Regions from separate parts of the Kineococcus sp. NPDC059986 genome, predicted to be linked through region 2. Evidence: riboswitches for the same ligand, from Rfam matches in the RefSeq annotation. Region 2 holds a riboswitch; each other region holds the start of a gene.
What was found. Region 2 has a riboswitch for S-adenosylmethionine ahead of AB0637_RS10140 (LLM class flavin-dependent oxidoreductase). Riboswitches for the same ligand answer to the same signal wherever they lie in the genome.
Positions count from the first base shown of each region.

Region 1: another riboswitch for S-adenosylmethionine. It lies ahead of AB0637_RS00930 (PLP-dependent transferase); the one in region 2 lies ahead of AB0637_RS10140 (LLM class flavin-dependent oxidoreductase).
Region 3: another riboswitch for S-adenosylmethionine. It lies ahead of AB0637_RS13265 (acyl-CoA dehydrogenase family protein); the one in region 2 lies ahead of AB0637_RS10140 (LLM class flavin-dependent oxidoreductase).

Region 1 covers NZ_JBFBND010000001.1:200,568-203,833, forward strand. The annotation lists gene AB0637_RS00925 (LLM class flavin-dependent oxidoreductase) at 1-413, opposite strand, end outside; gene AB0637_RS00930 (PLP-dependent transferase) at 413-1,735, opposite strand; SAM riboswitch class I at 1,847-1,953, opposite strand; gene AB0637_RS00935 (NtaA/DmoA family FMN-dependent monooxygenase) at 2,021-3,266, shown strand, end outside.
Region 2 covers NZ_JBFBND010000010.1:112,936-116,201, reverse strand. The annotation lists gene AB0637_RS10150 (sugar ABC transporter permease) at 1-634, shown strand, start outside; gene AB0637_RS10145 (carbohydrate ABC transporter permease) at 631-1,518, shown strand; SAM riboswitch class IV at 1,669-1,782, shown strand; gene AB0637_RS10140 (LLM class flavin-dependent oxidoreductase) at 1,827-3,020, shown strand; gene AB0637_RS10135 (NtaA/DmoA family FMN-dependent monooxygenase) at 3,031-3,266, shown strand, end outside.
Region 3 covers NZ_JBFBND010000015.1:85,339-88,604, forward strand. The annotation lists gene AB0637_RS13260 (AAA family ATPase) at 1-1,170, shown strand, start outside; SAM riboswitch class IV at 1,415-1,526, shown strand; gene AB0637_RS13265 (acyl-CoA dehydrogenase family protein) at 1,592-2,869, shown strand; gene AB0637_RS13270 (response regulator transcription factor) at 2,908-3,266, shown strand, end outside.

The sequences.
Region 1 (3,266 bases), on a different contig from region 2:
CGGGCGCTGCCCACGTCCGTGACGAGGTTGAGCCCGAACCGGTCCCCCGACAGGTGCTGCAGGGTCGCGGCCTGCCGCGCGGCGAGGTAGGGCGGGGTGATCCCGGCGTTCACGGTGGGGACGATCCCGAGGTGGGTCGTCGCCGCGAACAGGTAGGGCGCGAGCAGCAGGGGGTCGTGCTTGGGTCCCCCGTAGGCCGCCCGCACCCGCAGGTCCAACGTCGCCGGGTTCCCCAGCGACACCGCGTCCTCGACGACGACGAGGTCGAACCCGGCCCGTTCGAGGTCGCGGACCGCGTGGGCGTAGAGGTCCGGACGCGTCCAGTCGTCGTTCCACGCCTGGTAGTCCCGGCCCCAACCCTGCGGGCCGAAACCCCGGGAGAAGAAGTACCCGAAGTGCTGCGGCCGGCCCATCAGGCGCCCACCTCCGCCAGCTCCTCGGCGCGCGCGGTTCCGCGTGTCGCGGCGAGCGCCCGTTCGAGGTCGGCGACGAGGTCGGTGGGTTCCTCCAGCCCGATCGACAACCGCAGCAGCCCGGGCCAGATCCCCGTCTGCAGGCGTTCGGCCTCGGTGCGGTGGGCGTGCGTCGTGCTGGCCGGGTGGATGACGAGCGAGCGCACGTCCCCCACGTGGGTCATGCGCGTGAACAGCTGCACGGCGTCCACGAACCGTCGAGCCGCAGGCCGACCCCCGGCGAGCGTCACCGAGAACACCGCGCCGCACCCCCGCGGCAGCAGGGTCCGGGCCACGTCGTGCGAGGGGTGGTCGGGCAGGGCCGCGTGGTCGACGGAGACCACCTCCGGACGCTGCCGCAACCACCGCGCGAGCTGCTCCGCCGTGGCGCTCTGACGGGCGACCCGCAGGGACAGCGTCTCCAGCCCCTGCTGGACGAGGAACGCGTTGAACGGGGAGATCGCCGGTCCCATCCGGGAGGCCACGACACCGCGCGTGTGCTCGACGTAGGCGCGCTGCGGACCGTACCGGTCGACCCAGCTGACGCCGCCCAGCACCGCGGCCGGTGACGTGAGGTGCGCGGAACCGCTCCAGTCGAACCCCGCACCGGTGACGACGGCACCCCCGAGCGCGGCACCGTGACCGGCGAGGAACTTGCTCGCGGAGTGCACGACGACGTCCGCACCGTGCTCCAGCGGCCGCAGCAGGTAGGGCGTGGCGAAGGTGTTGTCGACGACGACGGGGACGCCGTGGCGGTGGGCGACGGCCGCCACCGCGGGCAGGTCGAGGACGGTGTTCTTGGGGTTGGCGACCGACTCGGCGAAGAACGCCCGGGTCGTGGGGCGCACGAGGCGTTCCCAGTCCTGCGGTCCCGCGGCGAAGTCGACGGTGATCCCGAGCCGGGCGAAGTTCTCCAGGAACAACCCCCGGGACCCCTCGTAGAGGTCGGCGGCGGCCACCAGGTGGTCACCCGCCCCGAGGATCCCGAGCAGGGCCACCGTCAGGGCCGCCTGACCCGTGCCGAGCAGGATCGCGTCGGTGCCGCCCTCGAGGACGGCGAGGCGGCGTTCGACCGCGGCCGTCGTCGGGTTCCCCATGCGGGTGTAGACGTACCCGTCGTCCTCGCCGGCGAACCGGGCCCGGGCCTGCTCGAAGTCGTCGAAGACGAATCCCGCGGTCAGGTGGACGGGGGTGACCCGCGCGCCGGTGACCGGGTCGGGTTCGGCGCCGGCGTGGACCTGCTGGGTGGCGAAGGACAGGGAGGTGTTCGGGACGTGCGGCATCGAGGGACCTTCCGGGGGCTGGCGTGGGGAGACGTCGGGGCGGTCAGGCCCGACAGGTCATCCCGGCACTGCGCAGCAGGTCGATCACGAGACGTCGCGTCAGCGGTGCGTGCTCCATCGGTGGTCCTCTCCCATCGGTCCTGGCGGGAGCACCGACCCCGGCGGGGCGGTTGCTGCGGCGTCGACGAGCCAGGTCTCTCGGCCGCTCTGGATGGCACATCCAGTGGAGGGCACGGGGGCCCGGGCTGTCAAGCGCTCCACACGGCCGGGGTAGCGTGCGGCGGCGTGATCCTCACGGCGATGCTCTTCTACCCCGGCGGCGAGCACCTCACGAGCTGGCGACTGCCCGGCGGCCGGCCCGCCGACTACCTCTCGGTCGGCTACTACGAGGACTTCGCGCGCACGGCGGAACGGGCCGGCTTCGCCGCGGTCTTCTACGCCGACGAGCTCTACGTGTGGGACCGGTTCCCCTCCGGTGTCGAGCACGTGGCGAACCTGCGACCCGAACCGTTCGGGCTGCTCGGGGCGCTGACGCGGTGCACGGAGCGCATCGGTCTGGTGGCGACGGTGTCCACGACGTACAACGAACCGTTCCACACCGCCCGGCAGGTGGGTTCCCTGGACTTCCTCAGCTCCGGCCGCGCGGGCTGGAACCTCGTGACGTCCGCGAGCGACGAGGAGGCGCGCAACTTCGGCCTGGAGCGCAACCTCGACCACGCGGCGCGGTACCGGCGCGGCGCGGAGTTCGTCGAGGTGGTCCACGGGTTGTGGGACAGCTGGGACGACGGCGCCGTCGCCCCGGACGCGGCGAGCGGCCGGTACGCCGACCCGGCCGGGATGCACGTCCTGGACCACGAGGGCGAGTTCTTCCGCGTGCGCGGTCCCCTGAACCTGCCCCGGCCGCCGCAGGGCCGGCCGGTCCTGTTCCAGGCGGGGTCGTCCGAGGACGGCCGCCGGCTGGCGGGACGGCACGCCGAGGCGGTCTTCGTCCCGGGCTCGGCGCCGTTGCCCGGAGCGCAACGGCTGTACGAGGACTACAAGGGGCGGGCCGTCGCCGCCGGTCGCGCGCGGTCGGACCTGCTGGTCCTGCCGGCGCTGTCCCCCGTCCTCGGCGCCACCAGCGCACAGGCCCGGGAACGGGTGGACGAGATCGAGGCCCTCACCCCGGACCGGCTGAGCCTGGACTGGTTGTCCCACCACCTCGGGGTCGACCTGTCCGACCGGCCCCTCGACGAGGAGTTCCGCTTCGACTTCGCGGGCGGCTCGAACCAGGTGCAGACCGTCTACGAGGGCATCCGCAAGCTCGTGGACCGCGACCGGTTCACGCTGCGCGAGCTGTACCGCGCCATGCTGCGCCGACGGTTCCTGCCCGGGACCCCCGAGGAGGTCGCGGACTGGATGACCGAGCGGTTCACCTCCGGTGCGGCCGACGGGTTCACCCTCGCGTTCTCCTCCGTCCCGCGGGGGCTGGAGGAGTTCGCCGACGAGGTCGTCCCGCTGCTGGTGCGCCGCGGTGTGCTCGCCCCGGAAC
Region 2 (3,266 bases):
CCGTTTCCAGGCGTTCTACCGCTCCGCCCTCTTCCTGCCCGTGGCCTGCTCCTACGTCGTCGGGTCCTTGGTGTGGAAGCTGGCCCTGTTCTCGGGCCTGCCCTCGGGGGTCGCCAACAGCGTCCTGGGCGCGGTCGGGATCTCCTCGATCTCCTGGCTGGGCAGTTCGCCCTTCTGGTGGATCGTGCTCGTCAGCGTCCGCCTGTGGCTGCAGGTCGGGTTCTACATGGTGCTGTTCCTCGCCGGGCTGCAGCGCATCCCGCCGGTCCTGTACGAGGCGGCGATGCTGGACGGCGTCTCCGCCGGGTTCCGCCGGTTCCGGTACATCACGTGGCCGCAGCTGCGACCCACGGTCGCGGCCGTGCTGCTGCTCCTGCTCGTGGCGGCCTTCCAGGCCTTCGACGAGTTCATCAACCTCGTCCCGACCAACCCCTCGACGCGGCCGCCGCTGGTCTACCTCTACAACGTGGCCCTCGGCTCCCAGCGCGACTTCGGGCTCGGTTCGGCGGGGGCGCTCATCCTCACCGCGATCATGGTCGTGGTGGCACTGCTGCAGACGCGCTTCTTCGGCTTCGGCGCCGCGGAGGACCGCACCAAGGCGCCCCGGCGCCGTCGAGGAGGGGTTCGAGCATGAGCACCGCGCAACTGACCCGGTCGGTCCCGCGGGCTGCAGGGGCCGGACGGCGCCAGGCCGCCCGTGCGGGCGTGAACGTCGCCCGGTACCTCGCCGTCACCCTCGTGGCGCTGCTGTTCCTGCTGCCCTTCTACATCATGGTCAAGACGGCCGTCTCCCCCGCCGCCGACGTCGCGAGCCGCACCTTCGTGCTGTGGCCCTCGGACCCGGACTGGTCGTCGTTCTCCCGCGTCCTGCAGGACCCGACGTTCCCGCGGGCGATGCTCAACACGGCCGTCATGGCCGTCGTCCTGACGGGCGGGCAGATCGTCCTGGCGGCGATGGCCGGCTACGCCATGGCCCGCATCCCCAACCGGGCGGCGAAGCCGCTGTTCTCGGCGACCATCGTGGTGCTGCTCATCCCCGCCGCCACCACGTTCCTGCCGAACTTCCTCATCGTGGCGCGCCTCGGCTGGGTGGACTCGCTGCGCGGGCTCATCATCCCGGGCCTGTTCAGCGCGTTCAACGTGTTCCTGTTCCGGCAGTTCTTCCTCAACTTCCCCAAGGAGCTCGAGGAGGCCGGGCGACTGGACGGCCTGGGGTACTTCGGGGTGTTCCGGCGCATCGTCGTCCCCAACACGCTGGCCTTCGCCTCGGCGCTCACCGTGCTCGGGTTCGTCGGGTCGTGGAACGCCTTCCTGTGGCCCCTCGTCGTCGCCGGCGGCGGATCGGGCGCGGTGACCGTCCAGGTGTACCTGTCCTCGTTCCTCACGGCCCAGACGTTCGACTACTCAGGCCTGTTCGCGGCCGCCCTCCTCTCGCTCCTGCCGGTGCTGTTCGTGTTCCTCGTCCTGCAGCGCTGGCTGGTGCGCGGGGTCGCCGAGACCGGCATGGGCGGCGGCTGAGACCCGCCGAGCCTCGCTGACAGTTCCCCGGGCCCCGACCGCGGTGCGGTCGGGGCCCGCCGACGTCGCGGACGAGCGGTCGGTGGCCCCCCGAGAGCACCGCGGCCCGGTCCTTGATTCCGGGTGGTCGTGCGTGGCAGTCTCTCCCCAGGTCAAGAGCGTCAGCGACAAGCCCCGGCTCGCTGGCCGGCAACCCTCCTCCGCGGTGGGGTGCCCCGGGTGACGACCTGGCCGTTCCCGCAACGGGAACGGCAAGCGCGATGACCCGCCGGACGCCTGCGTGTCGTCATGACAGCAGGAGGAGAACCGTGTCCGAACTCCACCTCTCCGTGGCCCTGGAGTCCACGGGCTGGCACCCCGCGTCCTGGCGCGAACCCGGCGCCCGCGCCGACGAGCTGTTCACCGCCGCGTTCTGGCGCGACACCGTCCGCGAGGCCGAACGGGGGCTGTTCGACCTCGTCACCATCGAGGACGCCCTCGGACTCCAGGGCAGCCACTTCGGGCCGTCCGACGACCGCACCGACCGCGTCGCCGGTCGCCTGGACGCGCTGCTCGTCGCGGCCCGGCTGGCTCTGGTGACGACCAGCATCGGGCTGGTCCCCACCGTCACGACGACCCACACCGAACCGTTCCACGTCTCCAAGGCGCTCGCGACGCTCGACCACGTCAGTTCCGGACGCGGTGGCTGGCGGGCCCAGGTCTCGGCCCGCGCCCACGAGGCCGAGCTCTTCGGACGGCGTGCGGTCCCCACGGTCTCCCGCGAGACCTTGTCGGACCCCGAGGTCGCCGCGGCGGTGGAGGACCTCTTCGCCGAGGGCCGTGCGGTCGTCGACACCGTCCGGGCGCTCTGGGACTCCTGGGAGGACGACGCGGTCGTCCGTGACACCGCCTCGGGACGGTTCGTCGACCGTACGCAGCTGCACCGCGTCGCGGTGCAGACCCCCTGGTTCTCGGTCCTCGGGCCCTCGATCACCCCCCGGCCGCCGCAGGGCCAACCCGTCGTCACCGCGCTGGCGCACGCCCGGACCGCCTACGAGTTCGCCGCCGTGAGCGCGGACGTCGTCTTCGTGACGCCGCACGACACGGATGACGCCCGCCAGATCGTCGCCGAGGTGCGCGCCGCGGAGACCGCCGTCGGCCGGGTGGGACCACCTCTGCAGGTCCACGCCGACCTCGTGGTGGCCCTCGGCTCCGACGCCGCGTCGGCTCGCAACCGCCTCGACCGGCTCGACACCGTGGACGGCGAGGCGTTCGTTTCCGACGCGCTCGTCGTCGCCGACTCCGCCGCAGGCCTGGTCGAGCGCCTGCTCCTGTGGCGCGAGGCGAGCATCGAGGGCTTCCGGTTCCGTCCGGCGGTGAACGCCACGGACCTGCCCGCCCTCGTCGACGAGGTCGTGCCGCTGCTGCAGTCCGCAGGGGCGTTCCGCCGGGGCTACACCGGGGCCACCCTGCGCGACCACCTCGGGCTGGCCAGGCCCGCCAACCGCTACGCCGCAATCTGAGGAGGAACCCGTGAGCATCCCCGACGGCAAGCCCCGCAAGCAGATCGTCCTCGGCGCCCACCTGCCCGGCGTCAACCACCACACCGTCTGGCAGGATCCGGCCGCGGGCAGCCAGATCGACGTCCAGAGCTTCGCCCATCTGGCCCGCACCGCCGAGCGGGGCTTCTTCGACCTGTTCTTCCTCGCCGAGGGCCTGCGGTTGCGCGAGCACGCGGGTGAGATCTACGAGAACGACGTCGTGGGCCG
Region 3 (3,266 bases), on a different contig from region 2:
ACCGAACGGCTCGCCTCCAGCGAGGGGGCCAGCGGTGTCGTCAACGAGCTGCTCGTGCAGATGCAGTCCTTCGACGAGCCCACGACGTCCGAGCGCCTGCGCGGCTGGTTCGTCGACGCCGCCAACCGCTTCCTGCCGGCGCACCGGCAGTTGAAGCGCCCCGTCAGCGAGCCCGTCGAGGTCCTGCTCATCGCGGCCACGAACCGCGCGGACGCCCTCGACCCCGCCCTGCTGCGCCCCGGCCGCTTCGACCGCCGCATGACGTTCGGCCTGCCGGACAAGACGGGCCGCCGCCAGCTCGTCGACCACTTCCTCGCCCGCAAGGCGCACGAGGCTCCGCTCGCCGACGCCGAGCGGCGCGACGCGCTCGCCGGCATCACCAACGGGTACTCCCCGGTGATGATCGAGAACCTCCTCGACGAGGCCCTCGTCAACGCGGTCCGCCGCGGTGCCGACGGCATGAACTGGGCCGACGTCGAGCACGCCCGCCTCGTCACCGAGGTCGGCCTCGGGCAGCCGGTGGCCTACACCGCGCACGAGGAGCGGCTCATCGCCACCCACGAGGCCGGGCACGCCGCGGTCGCGTGGCTCGTCGCCCCGCAGCGCCGCCTGGAGGTCCTCACGATCGTCAAGCGCGCCAACGCCCTCGGGCTGCTCGCCCACGGCGACGCCGAGGACGTCTACACCCGCTCGCGCACCGAGCTCGCCGGGATGATCAAGATCGCCTTCGGCGGTCAGGTGGCCGAGGAGCTGTTCTTCGGCGACGTCTCCACCGGCCCCGCCGGTGACCTGCAGTCCGCGACGTCGGTCGCGGCGCAGATGGTCGGCTCGGCGGGCATGGCGGGCACGCTCGTGTCCTTCGCGGCCGTCCAGCAGGGCGCCTTCGCCGACGGCAACCTCGTCTCCCGCGTGCTGGGCGACTCCGAGGGGCGCCGCCTGGTCGAGAACCTGCTGGGCGAGCAGAAGGAGGCCGTCCGCGAGCTCCTCGGCCGCAACCGCCACCTCGTCGAGGCCTTGCGCGACGCGCTGCTGGAGCGGCACGAGCTCATCGGTCACGAGATCACCGACGTCCTGGAGGCGGCCGCCGCGCGGCACGCCGACGGGACGGTCCAGGCGGCCACCGCGCCGCGGGTGATCGACCTGCGCGAGGGCGCCGACCGGCGCCTCTGAGACTCGTCGCGACCGGGACCCGGAGGGGAGTCCCGGTCGCGACGCACGGACCTCGCGACGGCACCGGAGCCGGGGGGCCGGCTCCGGGGGGCGGTCGTCGCGAGTGGGGCACGGGAGCGGGGCACCCCGGGGGGCTGGGGTGCACCGCTCCCGTCGCGGTCGGTCAGGTCGATCCCTGCCGTCCCGCGTCCGCACAGGGCTCCCGTCTTGAACCGGGGCGCTCTGTTCTGGTTTCCTGCTCCCAGGTCATGAGTGCCAGCGCGAAGCCCCGGCTCGCTGGCCGGCAACCCTCCTCGTCGTGGGGTGCCCCGGGTGACGACCAGACCCTGGTGCCCCGGCACGGGTAAGGACGAACGGTCGACGAGCCGGCCGGCCTCTCCCACCCCGGCGCACCGCCGCGTCCGCGACCGAGGAGACCCCGTTGAGCAGCGACACGCTGTCCGCCAGCACCAGCCCCGCCAGCACCAGCCCCGCCGAGCGGTTCGCCCCGCTCTTCGCCCGGTTCGCCGAGGGCGTCGTGGCGCGCGAGCAGGACCACGAGCTGCCCCGCACCCAGGTGCGCGAGCTGCTCGACGCCGGGTTCGGGCGGTTGCGCATCCCCGTCGCCGAGGGCGGCGAGGGGCTGGACCTCGTCGAGTTCGCCGACCTCCTCGTCGACCTGGCCGCCGCGGACTCCGCTCTGCCGCAGGTGTTCCGCGGGCACATCGCGTGGGTCGAGCAGGTGCTGAGCCTGCCGGCGGGGGAGTACCGCTCCCGCTGGATCGAGCGCATCGTCGCCGGCGAGCTCGTCGGCAACGCGTGGAGCGAGACCGGGGACGGGGTCACCGGTGAGCAGCAGACCGTCGTGACGACGACGGAGGGCCGGACCAGCATCAGCGGCCGCAAGTACTACACGACCGGCACCATCTTCGCGGACTGGACCGACGCGACCGCCCGCCGCGCCCTTCCCGACGGGGGCTTCGAGGTCGTCACCGTCCTCGTCCCCGTCCACGGTGCCGGGGCGAGCGTCTCGGACGACTGGGACGGCTTCGGTCAGCAGCTCACCGGCACCGGCACCCTCGTCCTCGACGACGTCGAGGTCGACCCCGCCGACGTCGCCCCGTTCACCGACCGGTTCCGCTACCAGACGGCGCTGTACCAACTCGTCCTGCTCGCCGTGCACGCGGGGATCGCCGCGGCCGTCGAGCGCGACACGGGGGCCCAGGTCCGCGCCCGCACCCGCAGCTACACCCACGGGCTCGCCCCGCTCGTCCGCCACGACGCGCAGGTCCTGTCGGTCGTCGGGGAGATCTCCGCGACCGCGTTCACGGCGCGCGCCCTCGTTCGCGCCGCGGCGCAGGCCGTCCAGGCGGCCGCCGACACCGCCCACCTGCCCGGGACGGCGGCCGACCGCGAGGCGAACGTGCTCGCCGAGATCCGCACCGCGCAGGCGCAGGTCGTGCTCTCGGAGTCCGTCCCGCGCGCGGCGACGCTGCTCTTCAACACCCTGGGCGCCTCCGGCACCTCCCGGGGCCGGGACCTGGACCGGCACTGGCGCAACGCCCGCACGGTCGCCTCGCACAACCCGGTGGTCTACAAGCAGCGGATCGTGGGCGACTGGTCGGTCAACGGCACCGAGCCGCCCTTCGTCTGGGACATCGGCACCCACGCGTCCGTCGACCCCGCCACCGTGCGGGCCCAGGAGGGCACGGGCCGCTAGCGGGTCCCGGCCGCGCCTCGCCGTCCTACGATCACCCGGTGCGGATCGCGGTGGTCGAGGACGACGACGGTGTCGGCGAGGCGCTCCTCGACGCCCTCAGCAAGGTCGGTCACACGCCGGTGCGGATGCGTCGCGGGTCCGAGCTCCTGCTCGGGCACCGCGACGTCGAGGTGGTCGTGCTCGACCTCGGGCTGCCGGACGCCGACGGCCTGACGGTCCTGCGGCAGCTGCGCGCGGTGGACGACGTGCCCGTGGTCGTGCTCACGGCCCGGGACGACGAGCGCTCCGTCGTCCGCGCCCTCCGGGCGGGCGCCGACGACTACCTCGTCAAACCCGCCCGGTTGCGGGAGCTCCAGGCGCGGCTGGAGGTGGTGGTCCGCCGGCGTGGGACCTCAGG